2 regions of the Streptomyces sp. NPDC048636 genome follow, and region 1 is predicted to be linked to the other one. Evidence: riboswitches for the same ligand, from Rfam matches in the RefSeq annotation. Region 1 holds a riboswitch; the other holds the start of a gene.
The links. A riboswitch is a leader RNA that binds a small molecule or an ion and turns the genes downstream of it on or off. The one in region 1 is predicted to bind FMN.

Region 1 (6,995 bases):
GCGGCACGGGAGTTCGCCGCCGATGTACTGGCCCGCGGGCATGAGGGGGTGCTGGTCAAGGGGTTGGAGTCGGTGTACGGCGCGGGGCGGCGCGGTGCCTCCTGGCTGAAGGTGAAGCCGGTGCACACCCTCGATCTGGTGGTGCTGGCGGCGGAGTGGGGGCACGGCCGGCGCACCGGAAAGCTGTCCAATCTGCATCTGGGCGCACGGCGGCCGGACGGCACGTTCGCCATGCTCGGCAAGACGTTCAAGGGGCTCACCGACGCACTGCTGTCCTGGCAGACCGAGGCACTGCTCGCCATCGCCGTCAGCGACGACGGATGGGTGGTGCGGGTACGGCCGGAGCTGGTGGTGGAGATCGCCTTCGACGGGCTACAGCGCTCCTCCCGCTATCCGGCGGGCGTCACCCTGCGGTTCGCCCGGGTGCTGCGCTACCGGGAGGACAAACCGGCGGACCGGGCGGACACCGTGGAAACGGTGCTGGCGCTGCGGCGCGACGGCGGGGAGTGAGCGGGCCGGAGCGGGAAGGCCGACGGGAGGCGACGGGCGTGGACGCGGGTCTCAGCGGCCCAGCGCCCGCGCGGCCAGCCGGTACGCGGCCAGGTCGGTCACCGAGATCATCGGCATCAGGCGGCTCGCGGCCAGTCGGCTGAGGTCGCCGTGGCCCGCGGTGTTCCAGTCCGCGCGGACCACCTCGCACATCGTGGTGACGCCGGAGAGCCCCGCCAGCAGCGACAGATCGACGGCGGCCTCGGGGTACGCGGCCCGCTCCAGCACCCCGCCGGGCACCGCGCGCACCGGGAAGACATGGCCGGGGCGGCCCAGTTGACCGGGGGTGGTACGCGGATCGGCGAGCGCCTGGATGGTGTGCGCGCGGTCGAGTGCGGAGCCACCGGTGGTGGTGGGCCCGAGCAGATCGACGGAGACGGTGAAGGCGGTCGACTGGAGAGCCGTGTTCTCCTCCACCATCTGCGGCAGCGCCAACCGGGCGGCGCGCTCATGCGGCAGCGCCACGCACACCACTCCGGAGGTGTGGTCCAGCAGCTGGCGCAGGGCGCCCTCGTGGGTGTGTTCGGCGGCGAGCACAAGGTGGCCCTGGTGCCCCCGCGACGCGTCGTCCAGGACGACCACGAAACCGCCCTCGGCGAACGCCTCACTCGCCTGTTCCACGGCCAGCAGACGTTCCGTCCCGACCGGTTGCTCCAGCACTGCCATGGGTGCGGCCCTCCTGTCAGTCTCCCTGCGGATTTCCCCGCGGATTCGGTTCCGGGGACGCGGTGCCGGGGGCAACGGGCAGAAGCGGCGCGGCGCACGGTCCGGGCTGCCCGGCCGTCCGGCGGGCGCCACCGTGCGGCACGGGTGCCGCCGCGTACCTCCTCCCATCCGGACTGTCACCGTCGGTCCCGGAATTCCACCGGATCGGCCGGCCGATGGATTCGGCCGGGTCGCGGACTGTCACCGCCGGTTCGGATTTTCACCGACCCCGGAGCACGCGTACTCACGCTGGAGAGCATCTTGGCACACACCAATCCTCTGACGAAGTGTCAATCCTCACACCCCGTACGTTGGTGACTACACAAGATCATGCCCGTACCGGACCCTTGGGCACAGCGCCTCGGCCCTCAACTCTCGCTCGGATCATAGGAGTTGGCCAGCTCGAACGGATCGGGCTCCAGACCCGCCGTCGGCCAGCGCTGCTCGCGCCGCCACCGCTCGTTCTCCAGCGCCAGCGCGTTCCACAGCTGGTTGAGCGGATGCGAGGCGTCGTAATGGGCCCGCTCACCGCGCCGGGTGAAAGCGCCGAGCAGCACCTCCAGCCGGGGCCCGGTGTCATTGACCAGCTCCACGGCGCGCAGCTCCCGCCCCTGGGCGACCCGCGGATCGCCCGCGGCGTCCGCGACCCCCTTGGTGACCAGCATGCAACCGCGCAGCAGCCCCGAACGCAGCAGCTCGAAACCGTAGTTGACGGTGTCGATCTCGGCGGCGATGCGCAGCCTGCCGCGGTAGTCGGCGCCGAACCAGGTGTGCAGCACCCCGTTCATCAGCCCGCTCGTCGAGATCACCAGCGGGAGGCCGCGCAGCGCACCGGCCTCGACGGTCGGGCCGGGCAGCTCCTCCTCGGACAGATTGGTCAGCAGCGAGACACCGTTGCGGCGCCACTCCATCACGTCGAACGCGTCGAGCTCAGGGTCGCCACCGGGCCTGGTCACCACACTGCCGCAGACCAGATCCACGTCCTTGGCACGCAGTTTGGCCAGCACATCGCGGGTGCGGACATGGCCGACCTTGAGCTCGATACCGCGCTGCCGGAACTCCTCGGCCACCCGCTCCCCGGCGCCCGCCAGATAGCCGAGGGTGAAACGGGTGGTGCCCACCATCAGCGTTCTGCCGAGCCGCCGCCGTGACTCGTGGATCCCCTCCAGCCAGTCGCCGAGCGTGCCGCGCGCCAGGTCGACCAGCGCCTCCCCGGTACCGGTGAACAGCACGTCCTTGCCCCGCCCCTGTTTGAGGACCAGCGGTTCGCCGCACAGCTCACGGAAGTTGCGGTTCATGGTGTCGAGCTGCTTCTGCACACTCGACTGCTCCCGCCCCAGAACCCGCGCCGCCCCCAGGGCCGTTCCCGCCTCATGGACCACGATCAGCGTACGGAGCTGGTCCATGGTGGTGTCCATCAAGGCGAGCGGGCTCTGGAGAAGCCTGTTCCGGCCGCCCGCTACCGGCGGTCCCAGTGCACCTGATCTCGACATGATTCCCCCCGCTTTCACTCTGCCCCTGATTTTCAGGACTGATGAGTTTAGTCACGGATCCCCATGGGATACCCGGAATTGATATTCATGCGAAAGGGAACGGCGGGCGGAATCGGCGGAAAGCCACTGATGCAGAAGAATGCCCCCGAATACATTCCGGACCGGATACGCCGGGCGCCCCTGTCGCCCTACGGTCGACCCCGCGGGAGCCGGACGACCCCCGGGCCCATGAGGACACCAGGGGTCGTTCGCCGCGCGCCGCGCGAAAGCGGCCGAACCCGCGGAATGGTCGGTTCAGACGCCGATGTCGCCGCCGTCACGCCGCCATACGCTGATCACCGACGGGCGGACCAGCTTGCCCGGTCCGTCCGGCCAGCTGGACTTGGGGTTCTCCACACTCGCCCCGTCCATCTCGCCCGGGTGCTGCACGGCCACCAGAACCCGGCGGTCCTGGACGATCGGACCGCAGGTCTCGGCACCGTTCGGCACCGTCAGGAACTGCTTGACCTCACCGCGGCGGCGGCCCGCGGTGGCGACGCCGAACAGCCCGTCGTGGTTGCCCAGGGCGTTGCCGTCGGTCGAGATCCACAGGTTGCCGTAGGAGTCGAAGGTCAGGTTGTCCGGGCAGGAGATCGGGCTGACCTGGTCCTTCGGGAAGCCGCCGAAGTAGGTGGCCGGGTCCTCCGGGTCACCGCAGACCAGGAACAGCCGCCAGCTGAAGCCGCGCGAGGCCGGATCGTCGCGGTGCTCGGTCAGCTCCAGGATCTGGCCGTGCTTGTTGCCGTTGCGCGGGTTGGCCTCGTCGGCCGGCGCCTTGTCCTGCTTGCCGCGGTCGCTGTTGTTCGTCAGCGCGATGTACACCCGGCCGGTGCGCGGGCTCGGCTCGACGTCCTCGGGACGGTCCATCTTCGTCCCGCCCGCCTTGTCGGCGGCCATCCGCGTGAAGACGTACACCTCCTCGGCGGTCATGCCGTCGACATACGAGGTGTTGCCATTCGCCAGCGGGATCCAGCGGCCGCCGCCGTCGAACTCCCCGTCCTCCGGCAGCTTCCCGCTGCCGTCGATCTCGGCGGCCGGGCTGTCACCGGTGAACTTGGCGACGTACAGCGTCCCCTCGTCCAGCAGCGTGCGGTTGTGCTCACGCGCGGCGCGGCCGGAGCCCTTCATCATGCGCTTGGACGAGACGAACTTGTAGAAGTAGTCGAACTTCTCGTCGTCGCCCATGTAGAGCACCGGACGGCCGTCGTCGGTCAGCCGGGGCTCGGCGGCCTCGTGCTTGAAGCGGCCCAGCGCGGTCAGCTTGCGCGGGGTGGAGTCCGGGTCGTACGGGTCGATCTCGATGACCCAGCCGAAGCGGTTGGACTCATTGGGCTCCCGCGCCACGTCGAAGCGCTTGTCGAAACGCTCCCACTTGCGCTCGGAGGCGGCACCGGCGATGCCGTAGCGCTTGAGGCGCGCGGCCGTCGTCGGGTCGGTGACGGAACCGCCGTTGGCGAAGTACTGGTTGAAGTTCTCCTCGCCCGACAGCACCGTGCCCCACGGGGTGATGCCGCCACCGCAGTTGTTCAGCGTGCCCAGGATGCGCCTACCGGTCGGATCGGCCGAGGTGCGCAGCAGCTTGCCGCCCGCCGCCGGGCCGGTGACCTCGAACGGCGTGGTGCCGGTGATCCGGCGGTTGAGGCGGTGGCGGTTCACGGCGGTCAGCTTGCCGAGGCGGCGGTCCTCCTGCGCCACCACGACGGACATCCCGTGCGCGGCCCAGCCGATCTCGGCCTGCTCGCGGGTGGGGTTGTCCGCGTCGTACCCCGCGAACATCAGCACCTCGTCGGTGTACTCGTGGTTGACCACGAGCAGCTGCCGGTCCCGCTCGTGCGGGACGTCGAGGACGGCCATGTAGTCGTTGTTGTAACCGAACTGCTGCGCCTGCGCCTTGGCCGACTGGTGGTCCGCGTCGAAGGCGGGCGCGCCGCGGAGGATCGGGTCGCCCCAGCGGATGACGACGTTCTGGTCGTGGCCCTCGGTGACGACCACCACGTCCTTGGTGTTCGGCGCGACCGGTGTGAACCGCAGGCCCCGGGCCGCCCGCCCCTTGGCGGCCGCGGAAGCGGTCTGCTCCGCGGCGGCGGTCCCGGCGGCCGAGGCACGCGGTGCCCCGCCGAGCGCCGTGGCCCCGGTCGCGGCGGCCACGGTCACCACGGCACTCGCCCGCAGCAGCGAACGGCGCGACGCGGAACGCGCGATGACGTCGCCCACGTACTCGTTGTCGCTGGTGTTCGGCACCTCGTGGAAACAGGCGTCACCACAGCGGTACCGGCACGTCAGCGCGGAGCGACCGCCCGGATGCGCGCTGATGAGCGGCAGTAGCTTGCGCACGTCTTCCCCTCCGTAAGGGTGTCACGTAAGGCTTCTGGTGGACCCGCTCGCGCGGCCCGCACCGACATCACGTCGGAATCCTCTTTCGGCGCGAAGCTATGGGCGTAGAACTTCGGTGCGGCATCCGGTTCATGAACCATGAGTGAACGGCGGGCGACTGGAATCGGCGGAAGAGCGTGACCTGGCGGCCCGCTAGCCTTTCGGCACCACGGTCATGCACCGCCATGCACCGCACACGACACGTGAGAGGCATCTCCCATGGGCATACGGGACCTACTGCGCAAAGTTTTCGGACGCTCCCGGGCCACGACGGCGGACGACTCCGCCACACCGGAGGCCGCAGTTGACCCGGCCCCCGAGCCCGGGGAAACGGAGGCCGCCGCGACGGCCGTAGCGACCGAGGAGCCCGCGCCCAAGCCCCGGGCGCGGCGCTCCGCCGACGACGACACCCCGCCCGACCCGGCCCTGGCCGAACCCCTGAAGACCCTGGACGAAATCCTGGGCTCCCCCACCGATGCCCCCGCCCCGACAGCAAAGCCCGCCGCCGAGCCGGAGCCGAAGGCGGACACCGCCCCGGCGGCCGCCACCGAGGCGGAGTCCAAGGCGGAAGCCGCCCCGGCGGCCGAAGCGGAGACGGCCGGGGCGGCCGAGCCCGAGCCCGCCCCCGCGACGGAAGCCACCGCCGAGGCCAAGCCGAAGGCGGAGGCGCCCGAGGCCAAGGCCCCGAAGGGGCCCAAGGCCGAGGCTACGGAGGTGGACCCCGCCCCGGCCGCTGAGGCCGAGCCCACCGCCCCCGAGCCGGAGGCCCCCGCCGAGGCCAAGCCGAAGGCAACGGCCGCGCCTGCCAAGAAGACCGCCAAGGCCCAGGCCAAGAAGCCCGCTCCGGCGGCAAAGGCCGAGCCTGCCAAGGCCCAGGCCAAGAAGCCCGCCCCGGCGGCGGCCAAGGCGGGCGCGGCCGAGGTTCAGGAGAAGGCTCCTGGGCTCGTCGGGTTGTACACCGCCGCCGCGGAGGCGATCGAGAAGCAGGGAATGACGGGCACCCCTGCCGTCGTCTACCTCGTGCTCGACCGGTCCGGGTCGATGCGGAACTACTTCAAGGACGGCACCGTCCAGCACCTCGCCGACCAGGCCGTGGCCCTCGCCACGAACCTCTCCACCGGCACCGTCCCCGTCGTCTTCTTCTCCACCGACATCGACGGCACCGCCGAGATCGACCTCGCCAACCACTCCGGCCGCATCGAGGAGTTGCACGGTGCGCTCGGCCACATGGGACGGACGAACTACCACACCGCGATCGACGCGGTCATCGACCACTACAAGAAGTCCGGAGCCACCGACCCCGCGCTGGTGATCTTCCAGACCGACGGTGCGCCCACCGGGAAGCCCGCCGCGGAGAAGGCGCTGTGCGCGGCGGCCGGGCTGCCGCTGTTCTGGCAGTTCATCGCGTTCGGCGACCCGGAGGCGAAGGGCTTCGACTTCCTGCGCAAGCTGGACTCGTCGGCCGCCCTCGCCGTGCCGGAGAAGCGCGCCGTGGACAACACGGGCTTCTTCCACGCCGGGCTGGACCCGCGCGCGGTGGCGGACACGGAGGTGTTCGAGCAGCTGGTGCGGAAGTTCCCGGAGTGGCTGGTGGCGGCCCGCGCGGCAGGCGCCGTCAAGGGCTGACGCCGGTCACGGAACCCGGCACCAGGGGGCCGCCCGCGGCGGGGAAATCCGGCGCGGGTGGCCCTCTGTGCTCCGATACGATATGGGCAGCTCGTCAAGGAAAAGTCACCCACAGTACCGACTCGGGAGCAGCCTGCAATGGCTCGACACCTCATCACCAGCGCCCTTCCCTACATCAACGGGATCAAGCACCTGGGCAACATGGTGGGG
Region 2 (6,995 bases), on a different contig from region 1:
GCGCATCCGCGCCACGACGCTCTTCACGTTCCGCGGCGGTGCGGGCCGCGCGCCGGTCGGCATCGTCATGGACGCAAGCGTGGCAGTCCGGCCCCGTCCCGTCCGGCCGGGCGCCCGCGCTTCCCCGTATCGGCTTAACGGTCCGTCAACAACCGTCACCCGGCCGCCGTCCGGTGAAAGCGAGGGTGCCGCGGTTACGCCGGGCGCTGGTCGTCGTAGCCGCTGGTGCCCTCGTCCAGCAGCGGCGACCGCGGCTTGAGGTGGGCCGGTGCCAGGGCACGCAGTACGTGGTAGCCGACCAGCACCACGATGGTGCCCAGCGCGATCCCGCTCAGCTCGAAGTTCTCGCTGATCTTCAGACCGACCCCGCCGACGCCGATGACCACGCCGGCCGCGACCGGCACCAGATTCAGCGGATTGCGCAGATCCACCGCGTTGTGCACCCAGATCTGCGCGCCGAGCAGCCCGATCATGCCGTAGAGGATCACGGTGATCCCGCCCAGCACCCCGCCGGGGACGGCCGCGACCACCGCGCCGAACTTGGGGCAGAGGCCGAAGAGCAGTGCGAAGCACGCCGCCGCCCAGTACGCCGCGGTGGAGTAGACGCGGGTGGCGGCCATGACGCCGATGTTCTCCGAGTAGGTGGTGGTGGCCGGGCCGCCGACCGCCGTGGAGAGCATGGTCGCCGCGCCGTCCGCGGCGATGGCCGTACCGAGCTGGTCGTCCAGCGGATCGCCGATCATCTCGCCGACGGCCTTCACATGTCCGGCGTTCTCCGCGATCAGCGCGATGACCACCGGCAGGGCGACCAGCACGGCGGACCCCCCGAAGCTGGGCGCGTGCAGGGAGGGCAGACCGATCCAGTCCGCCGAGGACACCTTCGACAGGTCCAGCCGCCAGTGGTCGGTGATCTTTCCGCTGCCGTCGATCGAGTGGATCTTGCCGAAGACGCGGTCGAAGAGCCAGGAGACGGCATAGCCGAAGAGCAGCCCCAGGAAGATGGCGATACGTGACCAGAACCCGCGCAGACAGACCACGGCCGCGCCGGTGACCAGCATCGTCAGCAGTGCCGTCCACTGGTCCGCGGGCCAGTACGTCCCGGCGGTCACCGGCGCCAGATTGAACCCGATCAGCATGACCACCGCGCCGGTGACCACGGGCGGCATCGCGGCGTGGATGATCCGCGCGCCGAAATACCGCACCGCCAGCCCGCTCAGCAGCAGCGCGCCGCCGACCACCAGGATCGCGCCGGTGACGGCCGCGGTGCCGCCGCCCTGCGCCCTGATCACCGCGGCCACGCCGACGAACGACAGGCTGCACCCCAGATAGCTGGGCACCCTGCCGCGGGTCGCCAGCAGGAACAGGATGGTCGCGACCCCGGACATCATGATCGCGAGATTGGGGTCGAGCCCCATCAGCACCGGGGCGACGAAGCTCGCCCCGAACATCGCGACCACATGCTGTGCGCCCAGACCCGCCGTTCTCGGCCAGGACAGCCGCTCATCCGGCTTGACGACGGCTCCGGGGGCCGGGGTGCGCCCGTCGCCGTGCAGGGTCCAGCGCACGCCGAGGCCCATAACCGCTCCACTTCCTTGCTGGGGCATCTCCGCGGGGCTGAGAGAGGTCCGCGGGGAAATCGGAGCAATGTTAGTTGGCCGAAAATGCGCTTCTTACGCCTGTGCTTCCGTGAAGGCGTCCGCCAGCGACTGCGCGTCCCCGTAACCGGGCGGGGCGGGGTGGCTCTCTTCGGCGCGGCCGTCCTCGGTGTGGCGGTCCTCGGGGTGTCCGCCCCGGGGTGGGCGAGGGACCAGGCCAGTTCGACCGCGTGGTGCAGCGCGGCGCGGAAGAGCAGCGAACCGCAGCTGATCCGCCGTACGCCCAGCTCGGCCAGGCGCTCGTAGCTGTGGTGGCCGGGGGAGTACAGGATGTTGAGCGGGGTGTCGCCGAGGTCGTCGGCGAGCGCGGCGATGTGGTGTGCGTCGGTGAGCGCGGGGACGAAGACGCCGTCGGCCCCCGCCCGGACGTACGCCTCGAGGCGCTCGGCGGTGACCGACAGCCGGGGTGTGTCGGCGGCGCCGGTGGCGGCGAGCCAGTGGGTGTCGGTGCGCGCGTTGACGAACAGCCGGGGAGCCCGCTCCTTGATCGCCGCGATCACCGCGCACTGCCGGGCGAGCGGGGCGAGGGTGTGGTCGGGGCGGCCGTCCTCGATGTTCACCCCGGCGATCCCGGCCGCGTCCAACTCGGCCGCGAGGGCCGCGACTTCTTCGGGCCGCTCGCCGAACCCGCCCTCGATGTCCACGCTCACCGGCACGGACAGCCGGGCCAGCCCATGGGCGAGGGCGAGGGTCTCGGCGCGGGTGGCCCCGGTCGCGTCCGGCAGCCCGGCCGCGGCGGCCACCCCCAGGCTGGTGGTGCCGACGGCGGGGAAGCCGCGGCGGACCAGGGCGGCGGCGGAGGCGTGGTCCCAGGCGTTGGGGAGCAGCAGCGGCCGTGCGCCGTGGTGCATCCGGTGGAAGGCGGAGGGGCCCGTGGAGTCCTGGTGATCGCTCATGGATCCGACGGTAGGTCCGTATCGCTTCGGTCCCCACCGAACCGTCGCGGGGGGCGCGTTCAGGCCATGGAGCCGACGCCCAGCAGCTCGCGCAGGGCCCGTTCGCCGTCCGGACTGACGCGCAGCGCGCGGCCGCTGCCGATGCGTACACACCAGCCGGTGTCCAGGGCGTGGCGGCAGAGCGCGGCCCCGGCCACCCCGGCCAGATGCGGCCGCCGCTCGGTCCAGTCGAGGCAGCTGCGGGCCATCGGCCGCCGTCCGCGCGAGGCGGCCGCCGTCAGATCGACGCCCAGCTCCCGGAACCAGCCCATACCGCTGTCGGTCACCGCGAACCCCGTCGACCCCTGGAGCAGTCCGCGCTCGAGCATCGCGTCGGTGATCGCGGTGCCCAGCCGTCCGGCCAGATGGTCGTAGCAGGTCCGCGCCCGCGCCAGCGCCCCGCTCGCGCCGGAGGCGCGCAGCGTACGCGGCGGTGGCGGCGGTGCGGCATGCGCGGACAGATCCTCGATCAACTGCGCCACCTGCGGTCCGGCCAACCGCACATAGCGGTGCCGGCCCTGCCGCTCCTGGGCCAGCAGTCCGCCGTCGATCAGCTTGTTCAGATGCTCGGTGGCGGTCGACGCGGCCACCCCGGCGTACCGCGCCAACTCGCCCGCGGTCCACGCCCGTCCGTCGAGCAGCGCCAGACACATGGCGGCACGGGTCTCGTCGGCGAGCAGCGCGGCCAGCCGTGCGAGCCGCGGACCGCGGTGCGGTGATGGCGTCATGTCTCCATGGTGCGCCCCTGACCGTTCGGTGGCGGCCGAACCGTCGCGGGCGGTGTGCGGGGTGTGCGTGCCCCTCGTACGCACGGTCCGGCGTGGATGGCGTCAGCCGGAGGGTGTGCGCTGCGTCGCGTCGGGCGCGGCGGCCGCTTCGCCCGGCGTGTGCGCGGCTTCCCGGCCCGGCTCATGGGCCGCGCCGCGGAGTACGCCCGCGCCCGCCACCAATCCCAGGGCGAGGACGGTGACCAGGCAGAACGACACCGTCAGCGAGGTCATGTCCGCGATCGAGCCGATCGCCGCGGGGGCGACCAGACCGGAGGTGTAGGTGATCGTGGCCACGCCCGCGATGGCCTGGCTGGGGGCCGGACCGCTGCGGCCCGCGGCCGCGAAGGCCAGCGGTACGACGACCGCGATGCCCAGCCCGATGAGGCCGAAGCCCGCGATCGCGAGCCCCGCGTGCGGCGCCGTGACGACACCGAGGCCGCCGAGCGTGGCGAGCACCCCGCCCACCCGTACCGTGCGTACCGCCCCGAACCGGCCCACCATCGCGTCGCCCGCCAGCCGGGCCGCCGCCATGGTGCAGGAGAAGGCCGTGGTGCAGGCGGCGGCGACCCCGGGGGAGGAGTCCATGACGTCCCGCAGATAGACCGCCGACCAGTCGAGGCTGGCCCCCTCGGCGAACACCGCGCAGAACCCCACCGCGCCGATGATCAGCGCGGATCGCGGCGGCAGCGCGAACCGCGGCGGCGGATGCTCCTCGGCCGCGCCGCGCGGGTCCAGGACCCGGTGACAGGCGATCGTGCCCAGCACCGTCAGCGTCCCGGCGGCGAGGGCCAGATGCAGCCGGGCGTCCGCCTCCGCGTGGGCCGCGACCGTGCCCGCCGCCGAGCCGATGAGCGCGCCCACGCTCCACATCCCGTGCAGCCCGGACATGATGGGGCGGCCCAGCCGGGTCTCGATCTCCACGCCGAGGGCGTTCATCGCGACGTCGGACATCCCGGCCGTCGCGCCGAACACGAACAGCGCGCCGCACAGCCACATCGGACCGGGCACCAGCGCGGGCACCGCGAGCCACAGACACCACAGCGCCAGCAGTCCGCGCAGCGCCGCGCGGGCCCCGAAGCGGTGGCTGATCCGCCCCGCCAGCGGCATCGCGAAGGACGCCCCGATCGCGGGGAAGGCGAGCGCCAGGCCGAGTTGGCCCGCGCCGATGTCCAACCGCTCCTGGATCCAGGGGATGCGGGTGGCGAAGTTGCCGGTGACCGCGCCGTGCACCGCGAACACCGCGGCGACGGCCCACCGCGCCCGCCGTACCGGGACCATGCTCATGGCTGTCGCTCCCTCCCCTGGTCTCGGTTGGTACCGGTGGGCAAACTATCCCGCGCCCCGGCCCCCGGCCTCCGGCACCCGGGAGCCGTCCACCGGCCGGACCGCCACCCGTCCGGGTGAGGGAGGCCACAGGGGGTGGGCCTCCATGTCTGCTGATCGTCGTGGCACACTGGGCCCGTACCAGTGACGTCAGCGCACTCCGGGGTCGGTGAAAATCCGAACCGGCGGTTACAGTCCGCGACCCGTCCGCCGCCAGCGGTCGGTTGACCAGGTGAAATTCCTGGACCGACGGTGAAAGTCCGGATGGGAGGCAGTGCGCGGCGAATGCGACATCACCGGTGCGCCGCCATCGGCGGTCCGCGCTGCACAGGTGTGGGCCCGTCTGCCGATCCCGGTGTACTGGCGGCGCCGTAGTTCGTTCGTGTCGTTCTCGACAGCCCCGGAGTCCGTGCCCGAAGAGGCAGGAGGACCCGGTGGCCACCGAAGCCGCAGCCGAAGCGGACGCCATGCGTCATGCCGTCGCGCTCGCAGCCCGCGGCCTCGGCCACACCAGCCCCAACCCCGTCGTCGGCTGCGTCATCCTCGACGCACGGGGCCGCACCGTCGGCGAGGGCTGGCACCAGCGGGCCGGTGGGCCGCATGCCGAGGTCCACGCACTGCGCGCCGCGGGGGAGCGGGCCCGGGGCGGGACCGCGCTGGTCACCCTCGAACCCTGCAACCACACCGGCCGCACCGGCCCCTGCGCACAGGCGCTCCTCGACGCCGGGATCGCCCGCGTCCGCTACGCCGTCGCCGACCCCACCGCCGAGGCCCGGGGCGGCGCCGCCACCCTCGCGGCCGCCGGGATCGACGTGGCGGCCGGGCCGCTGACCGACGAGGCAGAGGCGGTCAACGAAGCCTGGCTGACCTCGACGCGCCGCGGCCGCCCCTTCGTGCTGTGGAAGTACGCCGCCACCCTGGACGGCCGCAGCGCCGCGGCCGACGGCACCAGCCGCTGGATCACCTCGGCCGCGTCCCGCGCCGATGTGCACCGGCTGCGCGCCGAGGCGGACGCCGTGGTCGTCGGCTCCGGCACGCTCCGCGCCGACGACCCCCAGCTGGCCGTACGCGGCCGGGACGGGGCGACCCAGCCGCTGCGCGTCGTGGTCGACACCCGCGCGACCGTCACCCCCGGCGCCCGGGTCCTGGACGATACGGCGCCCACCCTGATCGCCGTCGCCGAGGACGCCGACACCGGCCATCTGCCGGGGGTGGAGACCGTACGGCTGCCGCGTGCCACGGACACCCCCGGTGCCGGGCTCGACATCACCGCGCTGCTGGCCGTCCTGCACGCCCGCTCGGTGCGCTCGGTACTGCTCGAGGGCGGGCCCACGCTCGCCGGGGCGTTCCTCGCCGCCGGGGCCGTCGACAAGGTCGTCGGCTATCTGGCGCCCGTTCTGCTCGGCGCGGGCCCCGCCGCCCTCGCCGACGCCGGAATCACCACCATCGCGCAGGCGTTGCGCCTCACCACGGCCGATATCACCCGGCTCGGGCCCGATCTGCGCGTCACCGCTGTTCCCGCAGCCCCCCTCGCCGAGGAGAACTGAAGTGTTCACCGGAATTGTCGAAGAGCTGGGTGAGATCGTCGCCATCGAGGACCTGGGCGACGCCTCCCGCTTCCAGGTGCGCGGCCCCGTCGTCACCGACGGCGCCAAGCACGGCGACTCCATCGCGGTCAACGGTGTCTGTCTCACCGTCGTGGACCGCGAAGAGGGCTCCGCGGGCGGTGAGTTCAGCGCCGATGTGATGGCCGAGACCCTGAAGCGGTCCAGCCTCGGCGCGCTCGCCGTGGGCTCCCGCGTCAACCTGGAGCGCCCCATGGCGCTGGGCGGACGGCTCGGCGGCCACCTCGTCCAGGGGCATGTCGACGGCACCGGCACCATCGTCGAGCGGACACCCTCCGAGCACTGGGAGATCGTCAAGATCTCGCTCCCCGCCGACCTGAGCCGCTACGTCGTGGAGAAGGGCTCCATCACCGTCGACGGCATCAGCCTGACCGTGGTCGACGCGGGCTCCGACCACTTCACCGTGAGCCTGATCCCCACGACGCTCGCCCTCACCACCCTCGGCGTCAAACAGCCCGGCGACCCGGTCAACCTCGAGGTGGACGTGGTCGCCAAGTACGTCGAGCGGATGCTCGGCGACCGCGCCCCGGGCGCCGCCCCCAGCCCCACCCCCGCGTCCGGAACCACCGAAGGGGAGGCCGTCTCATGACCGTCGCCGACCGGCTGGACGCCGGGCCCGGACCGATCCACCGCGAGGCCGAGAGCGCGCCCGCCCTTGGAAGGAGTCTCATGAGCGAGGCATACGCG

Region 2: another riboswitch for FMN. It lies ahead of ribD (bifunctional diaminohydroxyphosphoribosylaminopyrimidine deaminase/5-amino-6-(5-phosphoribosylamino)uracil reductase RibD); the one in region 1 lies ahead of AB0C66_RS20980 (3,4-dihydroxy-2-butanone-4-phosphate synthase).

The regions. Positions count from the first base shown of each region.
Region 1 is NZ_JBEZHR010000007.1:192,898-199,892, forward strand. It holds gene AB0C66_RS20975 (ATP-dependent DNA ligase) at 1-510, shown strand, start outside; gene AB0C66_RS20980 (3,4-dihydroxy-2-butanone-4-phosphate synthase) at 562-1,215, opposite strand; FMN riboswitch at 1,366-1,496, opposite strand; gene AB0C66_RS20985 (LysR family transcriptional regulator) at 1,623-2,672, opposite strand; gene AB0C66_RS20990 (PhoX family phosphatase) at 3,042-5,120, opposite strand; gene AB0C66_RS20995 (VWA domain-containing protein) at 5,379-6,785, shown strand; gene metG (methionine--tRNA ligase) at 6,924-6,995, shown strand, end outside.
Region 2 is NZ_JBEZHR010000015.1:162,857-169,851, reverse strand. It holds gene AB0C66_RS30505 (DUF5995 family protein) at 1-69, opposite strand, end outside; gene AB0C66_RS30500 (solute carrier family 23 protein) at 195-1,577, opposite strand; partial or broken gene AB0C66_RS30495 (isocitrate lyase/phosphoenolpyruvate mutase family protein) at 1,871-2,506, opposite strand; gene AB0C66_RS30490 (winged helix-turn-helix domain-containing protein) at 2,611-3,318, opposite strand; gene AB0C66_RS30485 (MFS transporter) at 3,421-4,638, opposite strand; FMN riboswitch at 4,835-4,965, shown strand; gene ribD (bifunctional diaminohydroxyphosphoribosylaminopyrimidine deaminase/5-amino-6-(5-phosphoribosylamino)uracil reductase RibD) at 5,151-6,230, shown strand; gene AB0C66_RS30475 (riboflavin synthase) at 6,232-6,897, shown strand; gene AB0C66_RS30470 (bifunctional 3,4-dihydroxy-2-butanone-4-phosphate synthase/GTP cyclohydrolase II) at 6,978-6,995, shown strand, end outside.